Regions from separate parts of the Kosakonia sp. SMBL-WEM22 genome, predicted to be linked through region 2. Evidence: predicted binding sites of a transcription regulator. Region 2 holds the regulator's gene; each other region holds the start of a gene.
What was found. Region 2 encodes ArgR, which controls arginine synthesis, uptake and breakdown. Its sites were predicted from a motif close to ANTGAATAAAAATACANT; they were not measured.
Positions count from the first base shown of each region.

Region 1 (4,165 bases), 1.2 Mb from region 2:
GGCTTCAGTATCCAGGCGGCGCTTTAACATCTCCGGGGAGATAAAGCGTACCGGGTTGATGCCCCCTTTAACCGCCGGGTATTGAAAGCGGAAGCAGGCATCATCGCTTTTCGCCTGGATCTCGGCGGCCTGCGCCATCATTACGCGCATTTCGGCGACCACCAGGTCGTCCGGCGCAAACTGCAAACGCTGCATCTGCACCGCGAGGATCTGCGGCTGAATAGCGTCGATTACCTTCTGCTCATTCGCCCCCTCTTTCATCATCACCATCACCTGGGCGCGCAGTTTCGCCATCAGGGCGGGATCGTGCTCAGCGATAAACTTCCACGCCGGGATCTGCTGCACCGTTGCGTCAAACTTCTCATCCGCGGTCTGGGCTAACTTCTGCCCCTGCAAATATTTAATGTCGATAACGTTCCACAGGGCGATAAACACCACCACCAGCACGATCGCGCTCCCTTTGCTCAGCCACCCTTTTTTACGCAGCAGGCTGGCGACCACCGCGATCGCCATCCCGGCGTAGCCCGCCATCAGGATATGTGTCCAGTTCATTATTTTCCTTTGATCTCAAATCAGGCCGGTACGCCGCTGTGAAAACGGAACTCTGTATCCGGTGAGCTAATCAGCGCCGCTTCCACTTCGCCGAAATGGCGCACGCGCGGCGCAATATCGGTGGCCGAAATCTGCTGCGCCAGCGCGAGGTAATCCTGGTAGTGGCGCGCTTCGGATCGCAGGAGCGACAGGTAGAATTTTTGCAAATCCGCGTCAAGACAGGGCGCAAGCGCGGCGAAGCGTTCGCAGGAGCGCGCTTCGATATAGGCACCGCAAATTAATTTATCGACCAATGTCAGCGGTTCATGAGTGCGAACCTCTTTCAGCATCCCTTTGGCATAGCGGCTGGCGGTGATTTTGACATAGGGAATGTTGCGGGCGAGCATCGCTTCGCGCACCTGCCAGAAGTGGTGCAGCTCCTCTTTGATCAGCAGCACCATGCTGTCGATCAGCGCCTGGCCCCAGGCATCATCGGTCTGCGGCATCACGCTTTTGCCGATCTGCTTATGCAGGGCGACAAAATCCGGCTCGGGGCCTTCGCGGAAGGCAAACTCTTCATAGGGTTTCAGCCAGGCCAGCAGCGCTTCTGAACCGGTTTTATCGGCAACGTAACGGCGCACCAGCAGCATGGCGGTTTGGGCGGCCTTCAGTTCGCAGACCAGATGATCGGTGAGCAGCAGCGGCAGCATCTCGGGCTGACGGGCTTTCTCTATCCAGGCGGTGGGTGTTGGGCAGTGCAGAAAAGCGCGAACCGGGGCGAGTAGTTGCGGGTAATCCATGGCATTTCCTTGCTTTGCGGCAGCATGGCGCTGCCGCAACGTTCACTTAGTGACGGACACCGTCATCTTCTTCGTCAACGTAATCTTCGTCGTCTTCGTCGTCGCCCTCTTCGCCGTTCGGGTCTTCGTAGTAGGTGCCCCAACCGTCGTACTCAACTTCGAATTTCTCTGCCAGGTTGATCAGCTGCTCAACCTGCGCGTCAATCAGATCGGCATTCAGCGCGCTTTCGCTCAGCACGTCACAGCAGATCACCACTTCACCCTCTTCCAGCTCCAGCTCTTCCGGCTCGGTCACTTCGTAGCCGAGTTTGAAGGCTTCAACGGCCGCTTTTTCCAGCGTTTCGAAATCATCTGCCGACAGGTGATGCTCAATGGTGTAGAGCGCATCAGGATCGCTGCCATCTTCCAGCAGCTCTTCAATAATCAGGCGCGTCTCTTCGCGCTGCTCTTCCAGGTGTTCCGGGTTTGCCATGGGTCGTTCCTCATCAAAGTGGCAGATACTCTTATTGTCACACACCGCCGCCGTTGCCTCCACTCTTCGCCGAAAAGATTTATCTATCAGGGTTGCAAATGAATATTCATACATATAGATTGAATTTTAATTCAATAAGTGGCGTTCGCCATGTGAGGAAAAAATGTCACCTTTTTACCAGAAACATTTTCTGAAACTGCTCGATTTTACCCCTGCTGAAATCCACGCTCTGCTGCAACTTGCCGCGCAACTCAAATCAGATAATAAAAAAGGCCAGGAAGTCCAGAAACTTACCGGCAAAAACATCGCGCTCATCTTCGAAAAAGACTCTACCCGCACACGATGCTCTTTCGAAGTTGCCGCTTACGATCAGGGCGCTCGCGTCACCTACCTCGGCCCAAGCGGTAGTCAAATCGGGCATAAAGAGTCAATTAAAGATACCGCGCGCGTACTGGGCCGGATGTATGACGGCATTCAGTATCGCGGCTACGGCCAGGAGATTGTTGAAACCCTGGCGCGCTTCGCGGGCGTGCCGGTGTGGAACGGCTTAACCGATGAGTTTCACCCCACGCAGCTGCTGGCGGATCTGCTCACCATGCGCGAGCACCTGCCGGGCAAAGCCTTTAACCAGATGACGCTGGTCTATGCAGGCGATGCGCGCAACAACATGGGCAACTCGATGCTGGAAGCCGCCGCGCTGGTCGGTCTCGATCTACGCCTTGTGGCGCCGAAAGCCTGCTGGCCGGAGGCGAGCCTGGTGGCAGAGTGCCAGGCGCAGGCGGTGAAGAACGGCGGCAATATCCTGCTCACCGAAGATGTCGCCGTCGGCGTGAAAGATGCGGACTTTATCTACACCGATGTCTGGGTGTCGATGGGCGAAGCGAAAGAGAAGTGGGCAGAGCGCATCGCCCTGCTGCGTCCTTACCAGGTCAACAGCAAAATGTTGTCGCTGACCGGTAACCCGCAGGTGAAGTTTCTCCACTGTCTGCCAGCATTTCACGACGATCAAACCGCGCTTGGCAAGCAGATGGCGCAGGAGTTCGGCCTGCACGGCGGCATGGAAGTGACAGATGAAGTGTTTGAATCGTCAGCAAGCGTGGTGTTTGATCAGGCGGAAAACCGCATGCATACCATCAAGGCGGTAATGGTCGCCACGCTCAGCGAGTAAGGCGTTTCCCCTCTCCTCGCAGAGAGGGGGAGCAATCAGGCCACCAGCAGTTTAACCACCACTTTGCGCACCTGCGCGGGCGCGTTGACCGCGCAGAGTGGTTTATGCGCTTCGCCCGGATAAAAGACGACAAAATCCCCGGCGCTCAGCACCACGGTTTTCTCCTGCTCGCCCTGCGGCAAAAAGGCGATATCTTTATCCGCCAGCCAGTCGGTATCCGGCGCGCCCGCAGGCTGTGTGCTGAAGGTCATCCCCTCTTCGCCTTTTAAAACAATCTGGATATCCAGATATCGCGCATGGTACTCGGCGCGGCGCTCGGCAAAGGGCTGCGTCATATCTTCCGATACGAGATAAAAGAGGCGGTTACCATCGATATCATGTTTGCCAACCGGCGTCGCGGCGGTGACATGCTGTTTGATATGCTCAATCGCCTGGCGCAGCTCTTCCGGCAGCCAGGGTTGTAGGTTGTGAATATTGCCAACGATCATTGCTAAACCCTCAATTAAAACGGCGTTTCATTTCCACCATTTATACGAGCATTCCCCCGCGCCCGCTACCCCTATCTGCCTGACTTTTGCGTTAACGCATGTTTCAACGCTGGCGCGTAAAACGCATTACTATTCATAGAGAACCGTTTGCGCTGCGTAAAGTGTGCATCAAACGCTTGATCCGCGAAAACAGCTGCGTATAATCCGGGACAATTTGCCGGGAGGAAGCATGGTCCAGTGTGTTCGAGAGTCTCTCTTACCGCGTCTGAATACAGGCGCCGGCCTGCCGTTTTTCGCTCCTGTGGCTTACCCCATATCCAGCCCCTCTTTTGAGGGGCTTTTTTTTGCGCCGTCGTCAGGAGATAACCATGGCTAATCCGCTATATCAGAAACATATCATTTCCATAAACGATCTCAGCCGCGAAGAACTTGAACGGGTACTCCATACGGCGGCGAGCCTGAAAGCTAATCCGCAGCCGGAGCTGCTGAAGCATAAAGTGATCGCCAGCTGTTTCTTTGAAGCCTCCACCCGCACGCGTCTCTCTTTTGAAACCGCGATGCACCGCTTAGGCGCAAGCGTGGTCGGCTTCTCCGACAGCAGCAACACCTCGCTCGGCAAGAAGGGCGAAACGCTGGCGGACACCATTTCGGTGATTGGCACCTATGTGGACGCGATTGTGATGCGCCACCCGCAGGAGGGCGCGGC
Region 1 covers NZ_CP051488.1:619,787-623,951, reverse strand. The annotation lists gene HF650_RS03075 (topoisomerase II) at 1-552, opposite strand, end outside; gene miaE (tRNA isopentenyl-2-thiomethyl-A-37 hydroxylase MiaE) at 573-1,331, opposite strand; gene rraB (ribonuclease E inhibitor RraB) at 1,378-1,803, opposite strand; gene argF (ornithine carbamoyltransferase) at 1,967-2,971, shown strand; gene HF650_RS03055 (YhcH/YjgK/YiaL family protein) at 3,007-3,459, opposite strand; gene HF650_RS03050 (pyrBI operon leader peptide) at 3,689-3,835, shown strand; gene pyrB (aspartate carbamoyltransferase) at 3,828-4,165, shown strand, end outside.
Region 1: argF (ornithine carbamoyltransferase) is a predicted target of ArgR. The motif match lies at 1,922-1,939, and genes of this name have one in related genera.

Region 2 (4,165 bases):
CTCTTGCTCTGCATCGTAAGAGCGCAATCCCGTGGGTGGGGCGTACCGGGATCGTTGCAGGGGCGCACTTCTGCGATCGTGATTGGGCGATTACGCTGCGGGCGGGGCTGCATTATGAGACAGAGCTATGGGCTGATGGCGACATTATCCTTCACGATGATACAGGAGATACTCGGGTCAAAGCAGAACGTGACGGGCGTCTACGTTACCATGCCAGCATTGATGGGCAGGTGAGCGATAACCTTCACGTTGAGCTTGATGTTGCGCACGCAAAGTTTGGCAACATTGATGCCGGGCAGGCTATCAACGCGCAGCTGCACTACTCCTTCTAAGCAAGCAGATAAAAAAAAGCCCCTGCCAGGGGAGGCAGGGGCAAGTCGTCGGACAGACGACGAGGGTTTATTTGTACAGTTCAGCCGTCACGTGGGTGTGAGAACCGGTACGGGCTTCAATAATGCGGTAGCTGCTTGCGCCAGCCTGATCGGCTTTCGCGGAGAGTTCCTGACGGATATCCATCGGAACACCGGCGATCTGTGAAACAGAGACGGTACCTACGGGTTGCAGGTTGCTGGCCTGATCGCTGTTTACCAGAGTTGCGGCGCTCGCGCCGAATGAGATCAGGGAAGCAAGGCCAAGAGATGCGATGATCAGATTGCGTTTCATACTGTTTTCTCCTTAAGAGAGACTCAACGGCGAGAAGGGTTAAACATCTTTTCTTATGCCTGGTGCCGTTGAGCGATTAATTCATAGGGTTAGGGGTACAACTTATTTGTAGAGTTCAGCCGTCGCGTGCCAGCGGTCACCGCTGTGCGCTTCAATGATGCGGTAGGATGATGCACCCTGCTGTTCCGCTTTTTTGCTCAGCTGCGCGTTCATGTCCATTGGTGAAGAGGCGATGGCGCCGACGGAGACGGTACCCAGAGACTGACGATCTTGCGCCTGGTCTGCATTGATCATATCAGCGGCGAAGGCGCCAAATGAGAGTGCTGAAAGGATACCCATAGTTGCGATAGATGATTTGATATTCATGCTGCTTACCTCGTCGTAATCTTTTCTTTAAATTTTTAAGGGGTTCGTTTTGTGACCCCCATCACGAAATCAAGTATACACTAATAACGCGAATAATTAATACCAAGCTAATTATAACTGTGGCGAATGCGTATAACATTTGGCCTTTTTTATAACCAAGTAGCATAAAAATTTAGCTTATGGCGAAGAATTAGTTAACGAGGATTAATAAAATCAGCGGGATAGGTTGCTTTGATTTTTTGTGCGGTGCTATCAGCTGTAGTAGGGGAAGGAAACGAAAAATCGCACTATTTGTTAAATGAAATGAGGTGGAAAGTCGCCTGGAAGGGGAAAAATGCCGAACATTCCCCCTCAGCGGGGACCGAGGGGAATGCGCGGTTAAAGCTCTTGTTCGAAGAGAACGAGGATCGCTTCGTAGAGATCTTTAACGGTAAAGCCGCGGGCTGGCGTGGTGAAGATAGTATCGTCACCAGCGATGGTGCCGAGGATCCCTTCCGCTTTACCCAGCGAGTCGAGCAGGCGTGCGATCAACTGTGCAGCGCCAGGGCTGGTGTGGATGACTACCACCGCGTCGTTGTAGTCGATATCCAGTACCAGATTCTTCAGTGGGCTGGAGGTCGTTGGTACGCCCATCTCAATCGGCAGGCAGTAGACCATCTCCATTTTCGCGTTACGCGTACGTACCGCGCCGAACTTGGTCAGCATGCGTGAGACTTTGGACTGGTTGATATTGTCGAAGCCCTCTTCTTGTAAGGCCTGAACAATTTCACCCTGGGAACTGAATTTCTCTTCTTTTAAAAGCGCTTTAAACGCCTTCACTAATTCTTCTTGTTTAGCCGAGCTTCGCATAAGTCACCCGTAATATGGCCGTGAAAACAACATTATTATGCATATTAATGAATTTTTATGCAAACATTCTGCAGATAAATATGCTGAAAAGTTATGGGGAAGGGCGCGAAGTTTAGCAAATTCTTTCGTTAAGGACATCAGCATGTGGCTTACGTCGCAAATAAGAGTAAAAAGTAAATTAAATGTTATAAATATGATGTTATTTTGGTGAATTCTACAGCTATATTATAAACTCGTTAAGTTAGTTACTTAGCTTGCCGATCTGACGGTCATATTTAACCCTTTTATAAAATCGCTACAGTGGGCTGTGCCGCGTTATTTTGGCGCACTTGTTGTCATAATTAGCAGGGTGAATTAAGGTCGCCGCAGCGGAGTAACAATATATTTAGCTAACCATAATAAGGAGTTTAGGATGAAAGTCGCAGTCCTCGGCGCGGCCGGCGGTATCGGCCAGGCGCTTGCCCTACTACTGAAAACACAACTGCCTTCAGGTTCAGAACTCTCCCTCTACGACATCGCACCTGTCACTCCCGGTGTCGCTGTAGACCTCAGTCATATCCCGACCGATGTAAACATCAAAGGCTTCTCCGGTGAAGATGCGACGCCTGCGCTGGAAGGTGCTGACGTAGTGCTGATCTCAGCAGGGGTTGCGCGTAAACCCGGTATGGATCGCTCCGACCTGTTTAACGTCAACGCCGGTATCGTGAAAAACCTGGTGGCGCAGGTAGCGAAAACCGCGCCGAAAGCCTGTATCGGTATCATTACTAACCCGGTCAACACCACCGTCGCGATTGCGGCTGAAGTGCTGAAAAAAGCGGGTGTCTATGACAAGAACAAACTGTTTGGCGTGACCACGCTGGACATTATTCGCTCCAACACGTTCGTTGCTGAGCTGAAAGGTAAGAAACCTGCCGAGATCGAAGTACCGGTGATTGGCGGGCACTCTGGTGTGACCATCCTGCCGCTGCTGTCGCAGATCCCGGGCGTTACCTTCAGCGAGCAGGAAGTGGCCGACCTGACCAAGCGTATCCAGAACGCGGGCACCGAAGTGGTGGAAGCGAAGGCGGGTGGCGGTTCAGCAACCCTCTCCATGGGCCAGGCGGCTGCACGTTTTGGTCTGTCGCTGGTGCGCGCCTTGCAGGGCGAGAGCGGTATCGTTGAGTGCGCCTACGTTGAAGGCGATGGCGAATATGCACGTTTCTTCTCGCAGCCGCTGCTGCTGGGTAAAAACGGCGTAGAAGAGCGCAAGGCGATTGGCCAGCTCAGCGCGTTTGAACAGCAGTCGCTGGAAGGTATGCTGGATACGCTGAAAAAAGATATCGATCTCGGTGTCGATTTCGTTAACCGCTAATCGCGGCTGAGATGAGAAACCGGAGCCTGCGCTCCGGTTTTTTTATGGCCGTCAGTTGGTGGCCGGGTACTCCTGAATGGTGACGTGCAGCGTCAGCTTTTTATCGTCACGCATCACTTCAACCGGGATCTCTGAACCCGGGCGGATCTCCGCCACCTGGTCCATGGTCTCCAGCGCCGATACCGCCGGTTTGCCGTTCACGGAGGTGATCACGTCATTGACCTGAATACCTGCGCGCGCGGCCGGGCCGTCTGGCGACACTTCATTAACCACAATGCCCTGAATCGGATCGATACCGGTGCCCTGGGCGTGCAGTGGGGCAATCTCGCGTCCGCCGATACCGATATAGCCGCGGATCACTCGCCCGTCGCGGATAAGCTTATCCATAATTTTGGTCGCCAGCTGGAACGGAATGGCGAAACCAATCCCCTCCGGCGTCTCCCCATCGTTGCTCTTATCAAACGACAGGGTATTGATGCCCATTAACTCGCCGAGCGAGTTAACCAGCGCGCCGCCAGAGTTGCCGTGGTTAATAGAGGCATCGGTCTGCAGGAAATTTTGCCGCCCGCTGGGGTTGAGGCCGATACGCCCGGTGGCGCTGATGATCCCCTGTGTGATGGTCTGCCCGAGGTTGTAGGGGTTGCCTATCGCCAGCACCACATCGCCAATATGCGGCGTGCGCCTGGCATTAATTGGGATCACTGGCAGCCCGGAGTTAGCGTTCACTTTCAGCACCGCCAGATCCGTCAGGCTATCTGAGCCGACCAGCAGGGCTTCAAAGACGCGTCCATCCTGCAGGGCGACGATAATCTGATCCGCATCGTTGATCACATGCTTGTTAGTGATGATATAGCCGCGCTGATCCATGATAACGCCGGAGCCGAGGGTGCGGATTTCAAGGCGATCGTGCGTGGAGCTGTTCAGGCTACGGTTATA
Region 2 covers NZ_CP051488.1:4,442,507-4,446,671, reverse strand. The annotation lists gene HF650_RS21355 (S6 family peptidase) at 1-332, shown strand, start outside; gene yhcN (peroxide/acid stress response protein YhcN) at 400-663, opposite strand; gene yhcN (peroxide/acid stress response protein YhcN) at 766-1,029, opposite strand; gene argR (transcriptional regulator ArgR) at 1,408-1,878, opposite strand; gene mdh (malate dehydrogenase) at 2,291-3,229, shown strand; gene degS (outer membrane-stress sensor serine endopeptidase DegS) at 3,281-4,165, opposite strand, start outside.

Region 3 (4,165 bases), 450 kb from region 2:
GTACTGCTCGGCGGTGTTCGCCAGATTCAGAAACTGGCTGAATGCGCGAGCCACCGGCAGCAGCTCATCATTAGAGAGATTCTGCAAGGTGGTGAGCAGTGCCTGGCGGTCGGTTTCGTTGCCGGCGCGAGAAGATTTGGACAGCTTACGGATTGTTTCGACGCGGTCGAGAATGTTCTCGCCCAGTGCATCCTTGATGGTATCTCCCAGCAGTTTGCCGAGCATACTGACATTACTACGCAACGCGGAATATTGTTCGTTCATGTTACCCCAGACACCCCATCTCATTTTGTTTTGTTATACCCGCCGTTGAGCAGATATAAGACACCGTCCTTTATAAAGCCACGTAAAACTCACTACGTCAATTGCGGCGAAATCGGTTCAGCAAACGAATAAATTACGGGAATTTATGAAAGTTAACACCCTTCACGGCAGATAAGTTTCGCTTATGAAATGCACTATTTTGGCGCATAAAAATCCCCTCAGCAGAGGGGAATATTCATCTGTTTTGTCGCGCTTAATGCCAACAGAAATGATGCACAACCTGGGTAATAAGCTCGCGCGTTGGCTTAATAAAGCGCGTCTCCAGGTATTCATCCGGTTGGTGCGCCTGGTTGATTGAGCCAGGGCCCAGTACCAGCGTCGGGCAGAGAGTTTGAATAAACGGCGCTTCGGTGCAGTAGTTCACCACCTCCGTTTCAACGCCGAGCAGTTTTTCCACCACTTCAACCAGCTGATGATCGGGCGGGCATTCGTAACCGGGGATCGGCGGGTGGAGTTCAAAGACATTCAGGCGCCCCGGCCAGCGGGAACTGACCGGCTCCAGCGCTTCATTCAGCAGGCCGTTGAGATCGTCAAGCGTCATCCCCGGCAACGGGCGAATATCCATATGTAATTCACAGCAGGCGCAGATACGGTTTGCCGCATCACCACCATGAATATGACCCAGGTTAAGCGTCGGATAGGGAACGGTGAACGCTTCGTAGTGATAACGCTCTTTCAGGTTGTCGCGCAGGGTCAGGATATGGCCGATAGCATCGTGCATCAGCTCAATGGCGTTGACGCCGCGCGCCGGATCGCTGGAGTGGCCGGACTGGCCGAGAATGCGAATGGCGTTGGAGATATGGCCTTTATGGGCACGTACTGGTTGCAGTGAGGTTGGCTCACCGATAATCGCGCAATCCGGGCGCAGCTGCGTATTCTCAGAGAAGTAGCGCGCACCCGCCATGCTGGTCTCTTCATCGGCGGTGGCGAGGATGTAGAGCGGCTTGCTCAGTCTTGTCACATCGACGTCACGCAGGGCATCAAGAATAAAGGCGAAGAAGCCCTTCATGTCAGCCGTGCCGAGGCCGTAGAGCTTGTTGTCGTGCTCGGTCAGGGTGAAGGGATCGCGTGTCCAGCGCCCGTCGTCAAACGGCACGGTGTCCGTATGGCCGGTCAATAACAGCCCGCCCGCGCCGCTGCCGACGCTGGCAAGCATATTGAATTTGTTACGTGTGCCGGGCACCGGCTGCACTTCAACAGTGAACCCAAGATCGCCAAACCATCCTGCCAGCAGATTGATTAAAGACGCATTACTCTGATCGAGCGCTTCTTCCGTTGCGCTGATCGACGGCGTGGCAATCAGGGCGCGGTAGATCTCGATAAATGGCGGCAAATTCATTTTCATTGTTGACATACCTGAGTTCGTGATAGTATCAATATTCATGCAGTAAATGTGCATAAAAATACAATAATGTTGAGCGTATGGGAACCCGTAAGGCGACTTTGCTCAGCGACGCGGGAGGGAGAACGCACCCTTCCAGAGCCGAACATGACGTAAGAAGGTAGACCGCACCGATGTTGAACACATTAATTGTGGGTGCCAGCGGTTACGCCGGCGCAGAACTTGTGTCCTATGTAAATCGCCATCCTCATATGAACATAACCGCTTTGACGGTTTCTGCGCAAAGTAATGATGCAGGAAAATGTCTCTCCGATTTACATCCGCAGCTGAAGGGCATTGTCGATCTGCCGCTGCAGCCGATGGCCGATATCAAGGATTTTCTTACCGGTGTGGATGTGGTGTTTCTCGCAACCGCGCATGAAGTGAGCCACGATTTGGTACCGGATTGCCTGGCGGCCGGCTGCGTGGTGTTCGATCTCTCTGGCGCGTTCCGCGTCAACGATCCCGCGTTTTATGAAACCTTCTATGGCTTTACCCATCAGCATGCCGATCTGCTTGAAAAAGCGGTTTACGGCCTGGCGGAGTGGAACCATGACAAGATTAAAGAGGCGCAGTTGGTTGCCGTGCCGGGTTGCTACCCGACGGCGGCGCAGCTCTCCTTAAAACCGCTGATCGATGCGGGCCTGCTGGATCTCAATCAGTGGCCGGTGATCAATGCCACCAGCGGCGTTAGCGGTGCAGGGCGCAAAGCCGCGCTCTCTAACAGCTTCTGTGAAGTGAGCCTGCAGCCGTACGGCATCTTCAATCATCGCCACCATCCGGAAATCGCCACGCACCTCGGTACAGATGTGATCTTCACGCCGCACCTGGCAAGCTTCCCGCGCGGCATTCTGGAAACGATTACCTGCCGCTTAAAACCGGGCGTGACCCATGCGCAAATCGCCGCCGTGTTCAAACAGGCTTACGACGGTAAACCGCTGGTGCGTCTGTATGAAAAAGGCGTCCCGGCGCTGAAAAACGTGGTCGGCCTGCCATTCTGCGATATCGGCTTTGCCGTGCAGGGCGAGCACCTGATCGTGGTCGCGACGGAAGATAACCTGCTGAAAGGCGCGGCGGGGCAGGCGATGCAGTGTGCCAACATTCGTTTCGGCTATGCTGAAACCCAGTCTCTTATCTAATCGAACAGGCGTGATGATGAATCCATTAATTATTAAGCTCGGTGGCGTACTGCTGGATAGCGAAGAAGCGCTGGAGCGTTTGTTTACCGCCCTTGTGCAGTACCGCGAAGCCCATCAGCGCCCGCTGGTGATCGTTCACGGCGGCGGCTGCGTGGTGGATGAGTTAATGAAGCAGCTCAATCTGCCGGTGAAGAAGAAGAATGGCCTGCGGGTGACGCCTGCCGATCAGATTGACATTATTACCGGCGCGCTGGCGGGCACTGCCAACAAAACGCTGCTGGCGTGGGCGAAGAAACACCATATCGCCTCGGTTGGTCTGTTCCTCGGCGATGGCGACAGCGTCAGCGTGACTCAGTTAGATGAAGAGCTTGGTCATGTCGGTTTAGCGCAGCCGGGCTCGCCGAAGCTGATTAACACCTTACTGGAGGGCGGTTTCCTGCCGGTTGTCAGTTCCATCGGCGTGACCGATAAAGGCAAACTGATGAATGTTAACGCCGATCAGGCAGCAACGGCGCTGGCATCGACCCTTGGCGCGGATCTGATTCTGCTCTCCGACGTGAGCGGCATCCTTGATGGTAAAGGCCAGCGCATTGCCGAGATGACTGCGGCTAAAGCGGAGCAGCTGATTGCGCAGGGCATTATTACCGATGGCATGATCGTGAAAGTAAATGCGGCGCTGGATGCAGCGCGCACGCTGGGTCGTCCGGTAGATATCGCCTCCTGGCGTCACGCCGAGCAACTGCCGGCGCTGTTTAACGGCACGCCAATCGGCACGCGTATTCTGGCTTAATCACAGACACACTTATGCAGGCCGGATAAGCGCAGCGCCATCCGGCAAAATGAATAATAAAGAGGGAAGCATATTATGGCACTTTGGGGCGGGCGTTTTACTCAGGCAGCGGATCAACGGTTCAAACAGTTCAATGACTCTTTGCGCTTTGACTACCGCCTGGCGGAGCAGGATATCGTTGGCTCTGTGGCCTGGTCCAAAGCGTTAGTCACCGTTGGCGTGATGACCGACGCCGAGCAGCAGCAGTTGGAAGGGGCGCTCAACACCCTGCTGGAAGAGGTGCGCGCCAACCCGGAACAGATCCTGCAGAGCGACGCGGAAGATATTCATAGCTGGGTGGAAGGCAAGCTGATCGACAAAGTGGGTCAGCTTGGCAAGAAATTGCACACCGGGCGCAGCCGTAACGACCAGGTCGCCACCGATCTGAAACTGTGGTGCAAAGAGATGATCAGCGAACTGCTGCTGGCGAACCGCCAGTTGCAGAGCGCGCTGGTGGTCACCGCCGAGAACAATCAGGACGCCGTTATGCCG
Region 3 covers NZ_CP051488.1:4,895,325-4,899,489, reverse strand. The annotation lists gene ppc (phosphoenolpyruvate carboxylase) at 1-264, opposite strand, end outside; gene argE (acetylornithine deacetylase) at 518-1,669, opposite strand; gene argC (N-acetyl-gamma-glutamyl-phosphate reductase) at 1,840-2,844, shown strand; gene argB (acetylglutamate kinase) at 2,858-3,634, shown strand; gene argH (argininosuccinate lyase) at 3,710-4,165, shown strand, end outside.
Region 3: argC (N-acetyl-gamma-glutamyl-phosphate reductase) is a predicted target of ArgR. The motif match lies at 1,717-1,734, and genes of this name have one in related genera.